Regions from separate parts of the Paenibacillus sp. FSL H8-0282 genome, predicted to be linked through region 1. Evidence: predicted binding sites of a transcription regulator. Region 1 holds the regulator's gene; each other region holds the start of a gene.
The links. Region 1 encodes Rex, which represses fermentation and respiration genes when NADH is low (regulators of the CRP and FNR family bind a similar motif). Its sites were predicted from a motif close to TTGTGAAATATTTCACAA; they were not measured.

Region 1 (3,204 bases):
AGGGACAGCCGTTGGATCACCGCTGACACCCTTATGAATGAGAGCTGCAAGCCGCATCTCTTCAAACATATCCAAGTTATTGTTACTTGCCGCGCCATCCGTGCCAAGAGACACCTTCACACCAGCTTTTAGAAGATCAGTAACCCGAGCCACTCCGCTAGCCAGCTTCAAATTACTGCCCGGATTATGAGATACACCCACATTATGGCGAGCCAAGATCTCAATCTCTTCATCATTTAAATGAACACCATGTGCAACTATCGAGGGACGTGTGAACATTCCAAGCTTCTCTAAGTGAGCTACAGGACGTAACCCGTAATCCGCCACATTTTGTTCCACTTCACGTTTCGTTTCGGACATATGCGTATGCATCGGTAAATCCAGATCATGCGCTGCCTGCACGAACTTAACCAGGAAGTCCGGAGGGCAAGTATAAGGGGCGTGTGGCGAGATCATAGTAGTAATTCTACCGTCAGCCTTTCCATGCCAGTTACGGGCAAAAGAAATCGCTTCCGCAAGCTTGTGATTCTGTACATCCTCTGGACATAACCCGATCACACCACGCATCAATACGGAACGGATACCTGATAACTCAGCTACCTCGGCTACTCGGTCCATATGATCATACATATCGAGGAAGGTCGTAGTTCCACCCTTCAGCATTTCCAATACAGATAAGGAGGTTCCCCAGTATACATCATCACCGGTGAACTTTTCCTCCATCGGCCACATTTTCTCCTGAAGCCACACTTGTAGCGCTAAATCATCTCCATATCCACGCAGCAAAGACATCGCCGCATGACCATGTGTGTTTACAAGTCCAGGCATGAACAGCAGACGGCTGCCATCAACCACTTGCACTCCAGCTTCCATCTGAGGCTCTTCTTTTCCTATGTAAGTGATTAAATCATCTTCAATAGTCATATATCCACTCAGAACCGGCTCATCCGTTTCCGGAGTCAGAAAATACCCGCCCTTAATTATCGTTTTATTGTTGTTCATGTTCACTTTCTTCCTTTCCATCCCGCAAGTAATAAGCAAGACTTTGCAGATCAGTTGTAAAATCAGCTGCATGCACCCGGATATTCGGTGGTGTCTTCAGAATCACAGGGGCAAAGTTCAAAATCGCTTCAATCCCAGAAGAAATGAGGATATCTGCTACATTTTGAGCTTCTGAATCAGGTACGGTAATAATGGCAATGCGAATACCTTGCTCACGAATTGTGCTGCCTAGTTCATCCATCGGTTGCACAGTAAGGGAGTTGATCTTACGTCCAACCTTAGGAGCGTACGAATCAAATATAGCCGTGATTTTCATAGTATCTTTGAGATATGCATTGTAATTAGACAAGGCATGTCCGAGATTACCTGCTCCAACTAAAGCTACATTAAGCTGTTGATCCAGCTTCAGGATATGACGGATTTTCTCAATAAGATACGTTACATCATAGCCGATACCTTTTCTGCCGAAGTCACCAAAATATGCTAAATCCTTACGAATCTGTGCGGGATTAAGATCAAGCTTTTGCCCAAGTTCCTGAGAGGAAACTGTTAATATTTCGCGATTCTGGAGATCATTCAAAAAACGCAAGTACACAGGCAGTCTGCGAACAACGGCTTCTGATATTTTATCCGATTTCATATTTTCCCTCCTAAAAATAGTAATGTTCTTGTGAAAATCCATATTCAAACGTCTACCTCTCCTTATTAAGGACGGTACTGTAACACACCGCCCTTAAGGATAAGGAGGAGCTAAACTGAAGACGAGCGTTTTAAGAAGCGCCGCCATCCTCTAGCCATTCCGCTATGCGAGGGACCATTTGATCAGTAAGCATATGCTCCATTTTGGGACCAGGCAATGAATAAAGGAAATACTTCCCGTAATGAGATTCAATAACCCTCGTATCATAAACAATAACTATTCCGCGATCCTGCGCCGTGCGAACCAGTCTTCCGAATCCCTGCTTAAAACGAATAACCGCTTGAGGAACAGATAATTTCATGAACGGATTCTTCTTCTGGGCCTGCAATAACTCAGACTTCGCTTCCGCCAACGGGTGATTCGGTGGTTGAAACGGAAGTCTCACGATGGCCAGGCAAGTCAGTGCTTCACCTGGAATATCTACACCTTCCCAGAAGCTGCTCGTCCCCAGCAATACGGATGCTGCACTGTCCTGAAAGCGGCGGATCAGCTTGCTCCGGCTGCCACCTTCCACGCCTTGACCAAGCACCGTAATCTCTTGTGAGGCCAAAGCCTCTTTAAGCGGATCATATACCTGACGCAGCATTTTATAAGAAGTAAACAGAACCAGCATCCGCCCACGTGTTGTTTTAGCAGCTTCCGATAATGACTGTACGAGTGTATCGACAAATCGAGCATCGCCCACACTCCCCTTCACACTAGGAAAATCACGCGGTATAACTAGCAGTGCCTGCTCGCGATACTTAAAGGGAGATGGAAGGAGTGAGGTCATTAGACGTCCCTCTTCTACAGCTTCGTTAAGTCCGAGATTATCAATCATAAATTGAAAAGATTTATCTACAGATAGCGTCGCCGAGGTAAGCACGATGCTTTTTTTCTTATCGAAGAACAACTCTTTAAGCTGGCTGCTAACATCCACAGGGACGGCATACAGCTGTAGGGATTTGCTGCGGTAATTTCCATTTGCCTCCAGCCAATATACTACATTATCGTCATTCAGCCCCATAAAGAATCTTACTTGCTCACGTATGGAAGCCAAATCTTTAAATAAACCGCTAATATCAGTAACAAGGCTGTCTGCTGAGGATTGGCTTTCCTGGTCACGCATCTCGTTAAGCATTTTATCACCCTTACGGATGATGTCGCTTAACGTCAGATTCATAGTGTTCTCTAGCGCAACCAATTCATCCCAATCCTTCGGCTTACGGGCGGGAAGCAACCGCATAACCAGTTGTCCCGCTTCTCCTGCCCCTGCATCACTGCGTTCCGGCAATAGGCTGAACAGCTTGTCGCTGAGTGCATCCCAGGTTTCTTTGACGGTAAGCAGATCCGGGTAGATCCGATCGATGACTCCGCTCCATTCTGAAGCCTCTTCACTGCCTGACGACTGTAATATCTGACGCAGAGCAGGAAGCTGTCCGTTTCGGCTATCTTTATACAGTCGCGATAACGTGTGTGCCACAGTGAAATGCTTCATATGCATGCCAAGATGTTTACCAGCC
Region 2 (3,204 bases), 2.1 Mb from region 1:
AGTACTTATATAATCATACGAAGATCGGTGATGATCTGAAAATTACTTACTATCGAAACGGCGAGGCCAAACAGGCAACAGTTAAACTTCTTGAAAAACCACAGGAATAATATGCTGGAAGTCGGTATATAATGATATAGCAGTTACGACAAGTAGAGCGGACTACCCCTTCGATTCCGAGGGGGTACCTTCTTGAAAAAGCGGATAAAAGTAACGTTTTTGGAAAAGCTATTTTTCTAAAACCATGATAATTATGCCAGAAAAAGGATCTATTTAGGGAATAAACACTAAGTGGCAGCCCTTACATTGGAAGGTAATACTTATTAGGGCAAAACCGGATATATTCGGATGCTTGCTTGCCTTTGCTAATCAGGTGTGGTAATATGATATCAATCATACATTTAGTCCCTAATTCTCGCATTGAAAAGGGCTGTCATATTTGGTAATACAACCTTTTTCAATGTGTGAATTTTTTCTTTGTTTGAAGATAAAAAGAACATATTAATTTAAATTTGTGGAGGTAACACACATGCAAACAGGTACAGTTAAATGGTTCAACGCAGAAAAAGGATTCGGATTTATCGAAGTTGAAGGCGGAAGCGACGTATTCGTTCACTTCAGCGCAATCACTGGCGACGGCTTCAAAACTTTGGACGAAGGCCAACGCGTTGAATTCAACGTTGTTCAAGGCAACCGTGGACCACAAGCCGAAAACGTTGTAAAACTGTAATAATAGAAGAAACCGTCCCAGCTTGTGAAAGTTGGGACGGTCTTTTTATATCTAGTTACTCACTATTGACTTACAGGATGGGAGGAACGGCAATGAACTACCGGAAGAAACCTTTGGAAGAAATACCGGAAGAAAATACCGCAATTTGGGCATGTACCAATGAGGGATGCAACGGATGGATGAGGGATAATTTCGCATTTGAACATGCGCCTTCTTGCCGTCTATGTGACTCTCCAATGGTTCGCAGCACGAAGATGCTACCCCAATTGCTTAATTCGAATGGCGATCTCAAATCGCTGAAGAAGGGTATTTCCATCTAACCAATACCTAAATGAGTCAAGCATTTAATAGAACGACGAACCACTCAAGACGGGTAAACCGTCTTATTTTTTTTGCTTTCTTTATGCTAAATTGTGATCTTTGTCACAAATCATTTGAATTTCACCGTTAAATGACTATCTTTATGTGACATTTATCACAAAAAGAAGTTTAAATTTTTGACAGAATATAATTAACGAAAAGGGGAGAAGGAAGGGACAAATATGGATACAGTAATGCTGTCGCGTATACAATTTGCGTCGACGACAATATTCCACTATTTCTTTGTACCGGTATCAATCGGACTAGCGCTCTTGATTGCAATCATGGAGACAATGTACGTTAGAAAAGGTAATGAAGAGTACAAAAAAATGGCGCAGTTCTGGGGAAAGCTTTTCCTCATCAATTTTGCAGTAGGGGTAGTTACAGGAATCTTGCAGGAATTTCAGTTCGGGATGAACTGGTCCGATTATTCACGATTTGTGGGTGATGTATTCGGGGCTCCACTTGCAGTTGAGGCATTGGCAGCCTTTTTCCTGGAGTCTACTTTTATTGGGATATGGATATTCGGCTGGGATAAGGTGTCCAAGCGAGTACATTTACTGTCCATCTGGCTGGTAGCATTCGGTACGATGTTATCTGCATTCTGGATTCTAGCGGCTAACTCTTTTATGCAGCATCCTGTGGGTTTTGAGATAAATAATGGACGTGCAGAAATGAATGATTTCTTCGCGCTTATTACGAACGGACAATTGCTGGTTGAATTCCCACACACCGTACTGGCTGCTTATGCAACAGGTGCTTTTCTTGTAACTGGTATTAGTGCTTATAAAATATTGAAGAAACAAGAGGTTTCTTTCTTTAAGAAGTCTTTTCAGATTGCAGCCATCGTAGGGATTATTTCTTCTATTGGTGTAGCTGTTGCTGGTCACGCCCAAGCGCAATATTTGGTTGAAACTCAACCAATGAAAATGGCAGCTTCCGAAGGACTGTGGGGTAAGAGTGGTGACCCGGCACCTTGGACCGTATGGGCAAACATTGATCCAAAGAATCAAATCAGTAGTGGAGAATTTCAAATTCCTTATATGCTGAGTTTCCTTTCATATAGTAAATTTTCCGGTGAAGTTAAAGGTATGCTTGAGCTGCAAGCGGAGTATGAGCAAACCTATGGCCCCGGTGACTATATTCCACCTGTACGTACGACATTCTGGAGTTTCCGGATCATGGTTCTAGCAGGAACGTTAATGATTGTATTGGGAATGTACGCTATGTACTTAATGTGGCGCAAAAAAATGGACCGTCCGAACACTTGGTTTATGCGGTTTATGTTATGGGGCTTGTTGCTTCCTCCGATTGCGAATACAGCCGGTTGGGTTATGACCGAATTCGGGCGTCAGCCCTGGACGGTATTCGGACTGATGACAACGGAAGACAGTGTGTCGCCTAATATTACAAGTGGTCAAGTTCTGTTCTCCGTGATTTCTTTTACAACGATTTATTTAATTCTAGGATTAGTGTTGGTCGGATTGTTTATTAAAGTGATTAAAAAAGGTCCTTATGCAATGGATAACGATCACGGCGATTCGAATGATCCATATAACGAGGAGGGTTCCCATGATATCTCTTAATGAATTGTGGTTTGTGCTGATTGCAGTTCTGTTTATAGGGTTCTTCTTCCTGGAGGGTTTCGATTTCGGCGTAGGGATGGAAACACAAATTCTCGCTAAAAATGATACAGAGCGCCGTGTTCTGATTAACTCGATCGGACCCTTCTGGGATGGGAATGAGGTATGGCTTATCACAGCTGCGGGTGCAATGTTTGCGGCTTTCCCCGAGTGGTATGCAACGCTGTTTAGTGGATTCTATATTCCTTTTGTATTTGCCTTATTAGCTCTGATAGCGCGTGGTGTCGCTTTTGAATTCAGAGGTAAACGTGATTCATTGGCTTGGAAAAGAACTTGGGATGCCTGTATTTTTATCGGCAGCTTCCTTCCACCATTCCTCTTGGCTGTAGTGTTTGCAAGCTTTATCAAAGGGTTGCCTATTGATGGGGAGATGCAAATGTATGCAGGGTTCACAGATATCGTGAATGTGTACACTGTAGTAGCAGGGCTTACTGTTGTCCTTCTGTGCCTGGTGCATGGTCTTATGTTCAC
Region 3 (3,204 bases), 3.0 Mb from region 1:
ATTTCAATCCACCGCGATGTTTGAAATCAAGGTCTTTACCTGTTTTCGCATAATCATTTACTTTATTAATCGTTTCTTTCAAAGTGTTCACGTCAATTTTAAAGAAATCAGCGGCCTCTTCAATCGTATCGGCTTTAAAGAGCAAGCCTTGTTTAACGAGTTGATCGTATTCGTCTTGATGAACTTCTATCGTTTTACCGATATCCTCAATGCCTTGATTCCATAATTGATACGTATATCCACCCGTTTGGGCAAGAATTGCTTTAGAAATAACGTCACGACGTTCTAATTCCTCAACGAAGCGCTTGCCTTCTTGGTTAATCAGGATTGCACCATCGAAGCGGGAGTCTGCAACCAGGGAAATAACACCTGTCTCAGGATTACAGATTGGATACGTTTGAATACTCTCCATGTTTGTCAGTTTGGCGCCAATCGTTTCTGCCATAATGATACCGTCACCTGTAGATCCTGGTGTATCGGTAGTCATATATTTTTCATCCATTGTAGGGTTATACTTCTTACGCATCTCTACATTGGATCCAAAACCACCGGTAGCGATGATGACGCCTTTGTTCGCATGGAATGTGATCTTGTCGCCAGTACCCGAAGTCGCAGTTACACCTGTTACTTTGCCGCTTTCGTCCTTCAGCAAGGTTTCGGCTTTCATATTCGTTTTGATCGTGATTTGATCAGCGTCTGTTTTGGCTTTTAACTTAGTAATCAATTCAACACCTGTATGACCTACAGGAATCAACGCACGTTTTCTGGAATGGCCACCAAATTGGAACAGATGATCAGGTAAGAACTCTACCTTGATATCATCGCGCAGCCATTCGGCAGATGCTAGAGCATTGTCGGCAAGAATACGAACCATCTTTGGATCCCCGAGGTTGTCTCCGCCTTTCATCGTATCATTATAGAACAAGTCAGCCGTGTCATCTGTGATGCCAAGAGCACGTTCAATCCAGTTGTCCGGCGCATTCATCTCACCACCGGAGATCAATGTGTTGCCGCCAACAGCTGGCATTTTCTCGAGCAGAACTACATTAGCTCCAGCGCTCTTCGCTTCGATAGCCGCACTAAAGCCAGCACCCCCGGCACCGATGACGACAACATCATAGGTTTGCTCGACTTCTTCTTTGTCTTTGCTTCCACTGACTGCAGCGCCAGCGACAAGGGTAAGTCCAGACTTCGTAATTGCATCTTGAATGGCTTCGAGATATCCTTTGCTTGTAACTGTAGATCCGCTAATGGCATCAACTTTTGCGCTGTTAGTTGCCATGACCTCTTGCTTGAGCTGCGTATAAACAGGTTCTGCAAGTACTTCATTTTCCTTATGCTCTGTCACTTTAATGTCAGTGATCTTGTTATCTAATAAGGAGACTTGTACTTTAATATCGCCATGTTTACCTTGCCCAACTCCTTCAAAGACTTGAACTCCGTTTGCATCTGCAGCGGGCTCTGCATCTTCACTGCCGCAAGCAGCAAGCGTGAACATAAGACTGAGGACTAGTAGAATAGATAACAGCTTTTTCGTGTGAGTTCGCATAATATCTCCTTCATTCTGTTGTGGATTGGTTACATACACTAGGGAGAGGAAGATTTGCTAGGCAAATCCTTTATCTCTAGCCTAGACATGAATGTTATTTCATGTGAAAATATGCACAAGACCTATTATAGATTTAGTACAGCATTATGTATTTGCACAGATTAGTGTTTTTTTGTCTTTTTCGGGCATGTAAGAAACGGATATTGTGAAGGGCTATGATTACAATGAAATCAATTCACTTAAAGATTACGTTAATCGCAGGAGGCTGCTTCTTGCTGCTGTTCGTTGCATTGCTTGTAACAATATATTTGGAGATGAACCATACGGTTGTCCCTTTGAATAAGAACTTAACGCAGCAAGTGGTTACTGCACGCAGCGACCAGATTGATTATTGGTTTAATCAGCGCATTGGAGAGATAGACATGCTTGCTTCTCTAGCTTCGGACCATCAGTGGACACGAGATGAATTGCTGCAAGAGTTCGATAAGTTCGAGGCGAAGAAGAAAGTAGAGTACGAATCCATACGCGTGGTGGATATTCACGGAAATTCCTGGTCAGCAAGGGACAAGCCTTTTTCGATACTAAACCGACCCTACTATCGAAAACTGCTGAATTCAGATTCCAATTATGTGGTAAGCAATCCGATCGTATCCAAAGCGAATGCAGCCGAAATCGTCGTCATTCTTTATCGCGTGAATCCATCGGTGAATGATGAGGTAGCTTATATTGCCGCAGCCGTCTCCGTCAAGAAGATGAGGGAGATTGCTCAAGATGTAATGCTATATGACCAGTCAGGCCAGCTTATCGTCGATTGCAGAGAGCTGGGTGAAGAAGATGGAGCGGAGGATACAGCAGATAAGAAGAACATGAGTGTATTTGAGGCTCCAATTCAAAATGTGGAAGGCTGGAAGTTAGTACTCAAAGTACCGAATTCAAGTCTATCGTTAGCGGTGATCAAAACCCAGCGGACTGCATTGCTGGTAGGCGTTCTTATCGGTAGTGCGTTTATCGTCTTTCTGGTGCTGCTTGCTTCTTCCATTATTCGTCCAATTCAGTCGCTTCGCCAGGTAATGGAAAATGTGCAGAACGGCAACCAAACCATACGAGCAGATGTTACGCGCTCGGATGAGATCGGCGATCTTGGACGAAGCTTCAATGACATGCTTGTTCAATTATACGCTGTGGAGCAGGACCGAAAGGAGATGGAACTCAGACTGATTCATGAGCAGATCAAGCCGCACTTTTTATACAACACATTGGATACGATCCAGTGGATGGCAACGGAACATGGAGCAGACAATGTGGTGGAGATGGTGGAAGCGCTTAGCGCGTATTTCCGATTAGGGCTTGGCACAGGCAGTCCCTACATTCTGCTTGATCAGGAGTTGTACCATGTCGAGAGTTATCTTCATATTCAAGGTGTGCGATATGAGGAGATTCTGGACTACGAGCTTCGATATGATGAAAAGCTTGCTCAGTGCCAAGTCGTTCGCTTCATACTGCAGCCTTTGGTGGAAAATGCGATTTATCACGGGATTAAGCCACTTGGGGATCAAAAGTGCAAAATTTCGATTACAGCATATAAACAGGCCGATTATTTGGTCATTAAGGTTGAAAATAATGGGGTTATGATTCCGGAAGAGAAGCTTGAGCAG
Region 4 (3,204 bases), 3.0 Mb from region 1:
GTTCTGCCACAGGCTTTGGGCTATACAGTGTAAACCATCGCATTCGACTAGCTTACGGAGTGCCATATGGCCTTGCAGTGAAGAGCGAAGATGGCATTACCGTTATGGTCATTCGAATACCTTTGGACGGGGAGTGGAATGAAGATGTGGAAGATTGTCATCGTCGATGATGAAACGATCATTCGCAAAGGCTTGCGACAATACATTGAGGAGAGTCCGTATCTTTTTGAGGTTGCAGGAGAAGCGAAAAGTGCAAACGAAGCATTGAATATGGTGGAGGAAGCCCCACCACATGTATGTCTTGTGGACATCAACATGCCGAATATGAATGGGCTCGATCTGATGAACATATTGCGCGAACGCTGCCCGTCGGTTCTGGTTGTCATCATCAGCGGGTACGATAACTTTGAATATGCGCGTCAAGCCGTGCAACTGCAAGCATTCGATTATGTATTGAAACCTGTGCCGAAGAGTGATCTGAACAAGCTGCTTCATCGGATCGATGAGCATCTTCAGGTAAAATATCCTTTGCATTCACATGAAGGCAGGGTGGATAAGGAGCCGGAGCTTCCCGGGTATACAGGGGATGGGACAGTGCTTATTCAAAAAGTGACCGAGTATATTGACAGTCATTATCAGGATCCGGAGCTGTCTATTACTCGAGTAGCAGCACTATTTCATATCAACCAAACCTATCTTAGTAAGCGTATGAAGCAAGAAATCGGTGCTTCATTCCTTGACTATGTCACCGAGCTTCGGATATCGAAGGCGAAGGAGATTCTGGATGACGTAATGCCGAATATCAAAATCGGGGATCTGGCCGTGAAGGTAGGGTATAAGAGCCAGTACTATTTTAGTCGTGTGTTCAAAAATAGAGTCGGCTCAAGCCCCTTAGAGTACAAAAAGCATCCGTTCGGTTATGGATAGGAGGGCCATTCTCGTCCCTCTGCAGCACGCCATAGATGTTATGCTCGGTTCAGATCTTCAAATTCCTATCAACCATGAAGAAATTGAAGCGGTTAGAAAAGATAGTAAGGGGATCATCCCGGAGGATCGGCTAATAGTTATTGCAAGAAGCAGAAAAATATCAGAACTTGCAAAGGAGCTTTTGTCAGCTCAGACATCATTAAGTAAATCGAACTTTATTGTTATAGCTACTAAGTATTTATCTATTTCCATAGAGGAGAGCTTAGAAAGCGACGATATCTTATAGAATATTCTAGCCTTAGTGGACAGACGAGTTGGGAAAAAGCGGATTTTAAACATGAGCGAGAAGATGAAGTTAAAGCATCCAATTGTGCAATATTTTTATGAACTAAGCCGTAAGAGCAGATAAACTGTCCGGAAGTGTCTTAGGACTCCTCATATAAGTTTGTTCACATTGTCCACCCACGCATGTATAGAGTGTCGCTCTACTGGTAAGGAAGGATACAGTGCTATGAGATCCTTATATTTATTGGACTTTACGGACAAGTATGAGAAAAAATGTTGTTAAAGAGATGGCATCATTGCCGTCTCTTTTTTGTTTCACTTTTTTAGTATTGCACTGACTCTGGTTCCCGCTACCGCATCCTACGATCAAAAGCATGAACGACTGCACGAAAATTAGTGTTGATGCTTATGTTTAAGTCCTCTCTACTCTGCTGGGTGACGGGAATCATAGACGTACTTACGTGAGGTTGCTACGATGTTCCATGGAAATTAAGTGAAAGTGATCACAAGAAATTACAGAAGGAGTCATTTATCGTGAAAAGAATCGTAACCCTAAGCACCCGCAAACTGATGGATACCGCAAAACACGGCGGATGCGGCGCATGCCAGACCTCTTGCCAGTCCGCTTGTAAAACTTCCTGCGGCGTTGCAAACCAGAAGTGTGAAAATGCAATGAACAGATAGGATCTGGAATTTTACCGCCCATTGCTCTGCTGATGGGCGGCTATTTTTAAGAAATGGATACTATCCCTAAAGGATGGCGAAGCCGTTTCTACTTGTGTGCAAAAGGAGCTTGATTAGTAAGTATGATTCATCAATATAAACTAAACGGATACAATATCGTGCTCGATACCTATAGTGGCTCGGTGCATGTTGTTGATGACCTAGCATATGAAATTATAGCGGATTATGAGAAAACTTCTGTCGATCAAATCGTGACAACAATGTTGGATAAATATAAAGATGATTCCAGCATTTCCGAGAGCGACATTCGAGAAACCATCGTGGATATCGAGGAGCTTATAAATGATGGACAGCTTTTTACAAAAGATGAGTATGAGAACCTCTCGCTCGATTTAAAAAAACGCAAAACTTATGTCAAGGCACTCTGCCTCAATGTTGCGCATACCTGTAATTTGTCATGTGACTATTGCTTCGCTAGTCAGGGGAAATACAACGGAGATCGAGCAATCATGAGCTATGAGGTTGGACAAAAAGCTATCGATTACCTGCTTGAAAATTCGGGTCATCATCGTAATCTTGACATCGACTTTTTCGGCGGGGAACCGCTCTTGGCTTGGAAAGTGGTTAAACAGATCGTAGCTTATGCAAGAAGCAAAGAACAAGAATACAAAAAGAAGTTCCGCTTCACCTTCACGACAAACGGGATGCTGCTGAACGATGAGGTCACTGAGTTTTTAAATCAGGAAATGTACAATGTCGTATTAAGCCTGGATGGAAGAAAAGAGGTTCATGACCGACTTCGCCAAACGGTTAACGGAAAAGGCAGCTATGATCATATTCTTCCGAAGTTCCAGGAATTCGTTCGTAAGCGCGGAGACCAAGAGTACTATGTACGAGGAACTTACACTCGTAACAATGTCGATTTCACCAACGATATATTTCATATCGCAGACCTTGGTTTTGACAAAATTTCGATGGAACCGGTCATCTGTGATCCAAAGGAGCCCTATGCACTTACCGAGGAGGACCTGCCGGAGATATACAACCAGTACGAAATTCTCGCGAAGGAAATGATCGGTCGCGGTGAACAAGGCAAGGGTTTTACCTTTTATCACTACATGCTAGACCTCTCGGAAGGACCTTGCATCCAGAAGAGAATCACTGGCTGTGGGTCAGGAACCGAATATCTTGCCGTCACCCCTTGGGGAGAGCTTTTTCCTTGCCACCAGTTCGTAGGGGATGAAGAGTATAGCATGGGGAACCTCTGGGATGGCATCACAAAACCTGAGCTGCAATGTCAATTCCAAG

Region 2: the regulator Rex is predicted to act here: its motif matches at 1,194-1,211, upstream of NST94_RS29390 (cytochrome ubiquinol oxidase subunit I).
Region 3: the regulator Rex is predicted to act here: its motif matches at 1,651-1,668, upstream of NST94_RS03460 (flavocytochrome c).
Region 4: the regulator Rex is predicted to act here: its motif matches at 1,704-1,721, upstream of scfA (six-cysteine ranthipeptide SCIFF).

Annotation. Positions count from the first base shown of each region.
Region 1 is NZ_CP150146.1:4,623,154-4,626,357, forward strand. Features, by position in the region: gene NST94_RS20005 (amidohydrolase) at 1-1,002, opposite strand, end outside; gene NST94_RS20010 (redox-sensing transcriptional repressor Rex) at 989-1,642, opposite strand; gene dinG (ATP-dependent DNA helicase DinG) at 1,773-3,204, opposite strand, start outside.
Region 2 is NZ_CP150146.1:6,760,536-6,763,739, reverse strand. Features, by position in the region: gene NST94_RS29405 (trypsin-like peptidase domain-containing protein) at 1-110, shown strand, start outside; gene NST94_RS29400 (cold-shock protein) at 530-730, shown strand; gene NST94_RS29395 (cold-shock protein) at 823-1,050, shown strand; gene NST94_RS29390 (cytochrome ubiquinol oxidase subunit I) at 1,273-2,676, shown strand; gene cydB (cytochrome d ubiquinol oxidase subunit II) at 2,663-3,204, shown strand, end outside.
Region 3 is NZ_CP150146.1:787,992-791,195, forward strand. Features, by position in the region: gene NST94_RS03460 (flavocytochrome c) at 1-1,549, opposite strand, end outside; gene NST94_RS03465 (histidine kinase) at 1,774-3,204, shown strand, end outside.
Region 4 is NZ_CP150146.1:791,230-794,433, forward strand. Features, by position in the region: gene NST94_RS03465 (histidine kinase) at 1-170, shown strand, start outside; gene NST94_RS03470 (response regulator) at 145-927, shown strand; partial or broken gene NST94_RS03475 (hypothetical protein) at 980-1,336, shown strand; gene scfA (six-cysteine ranthipeptide SCIFF) at 1,747-1,896, shown strand; gene scfB (thioether cross-link-forming SCIFF peptide maturase) at 2,019-3,204, shown strand, end outside.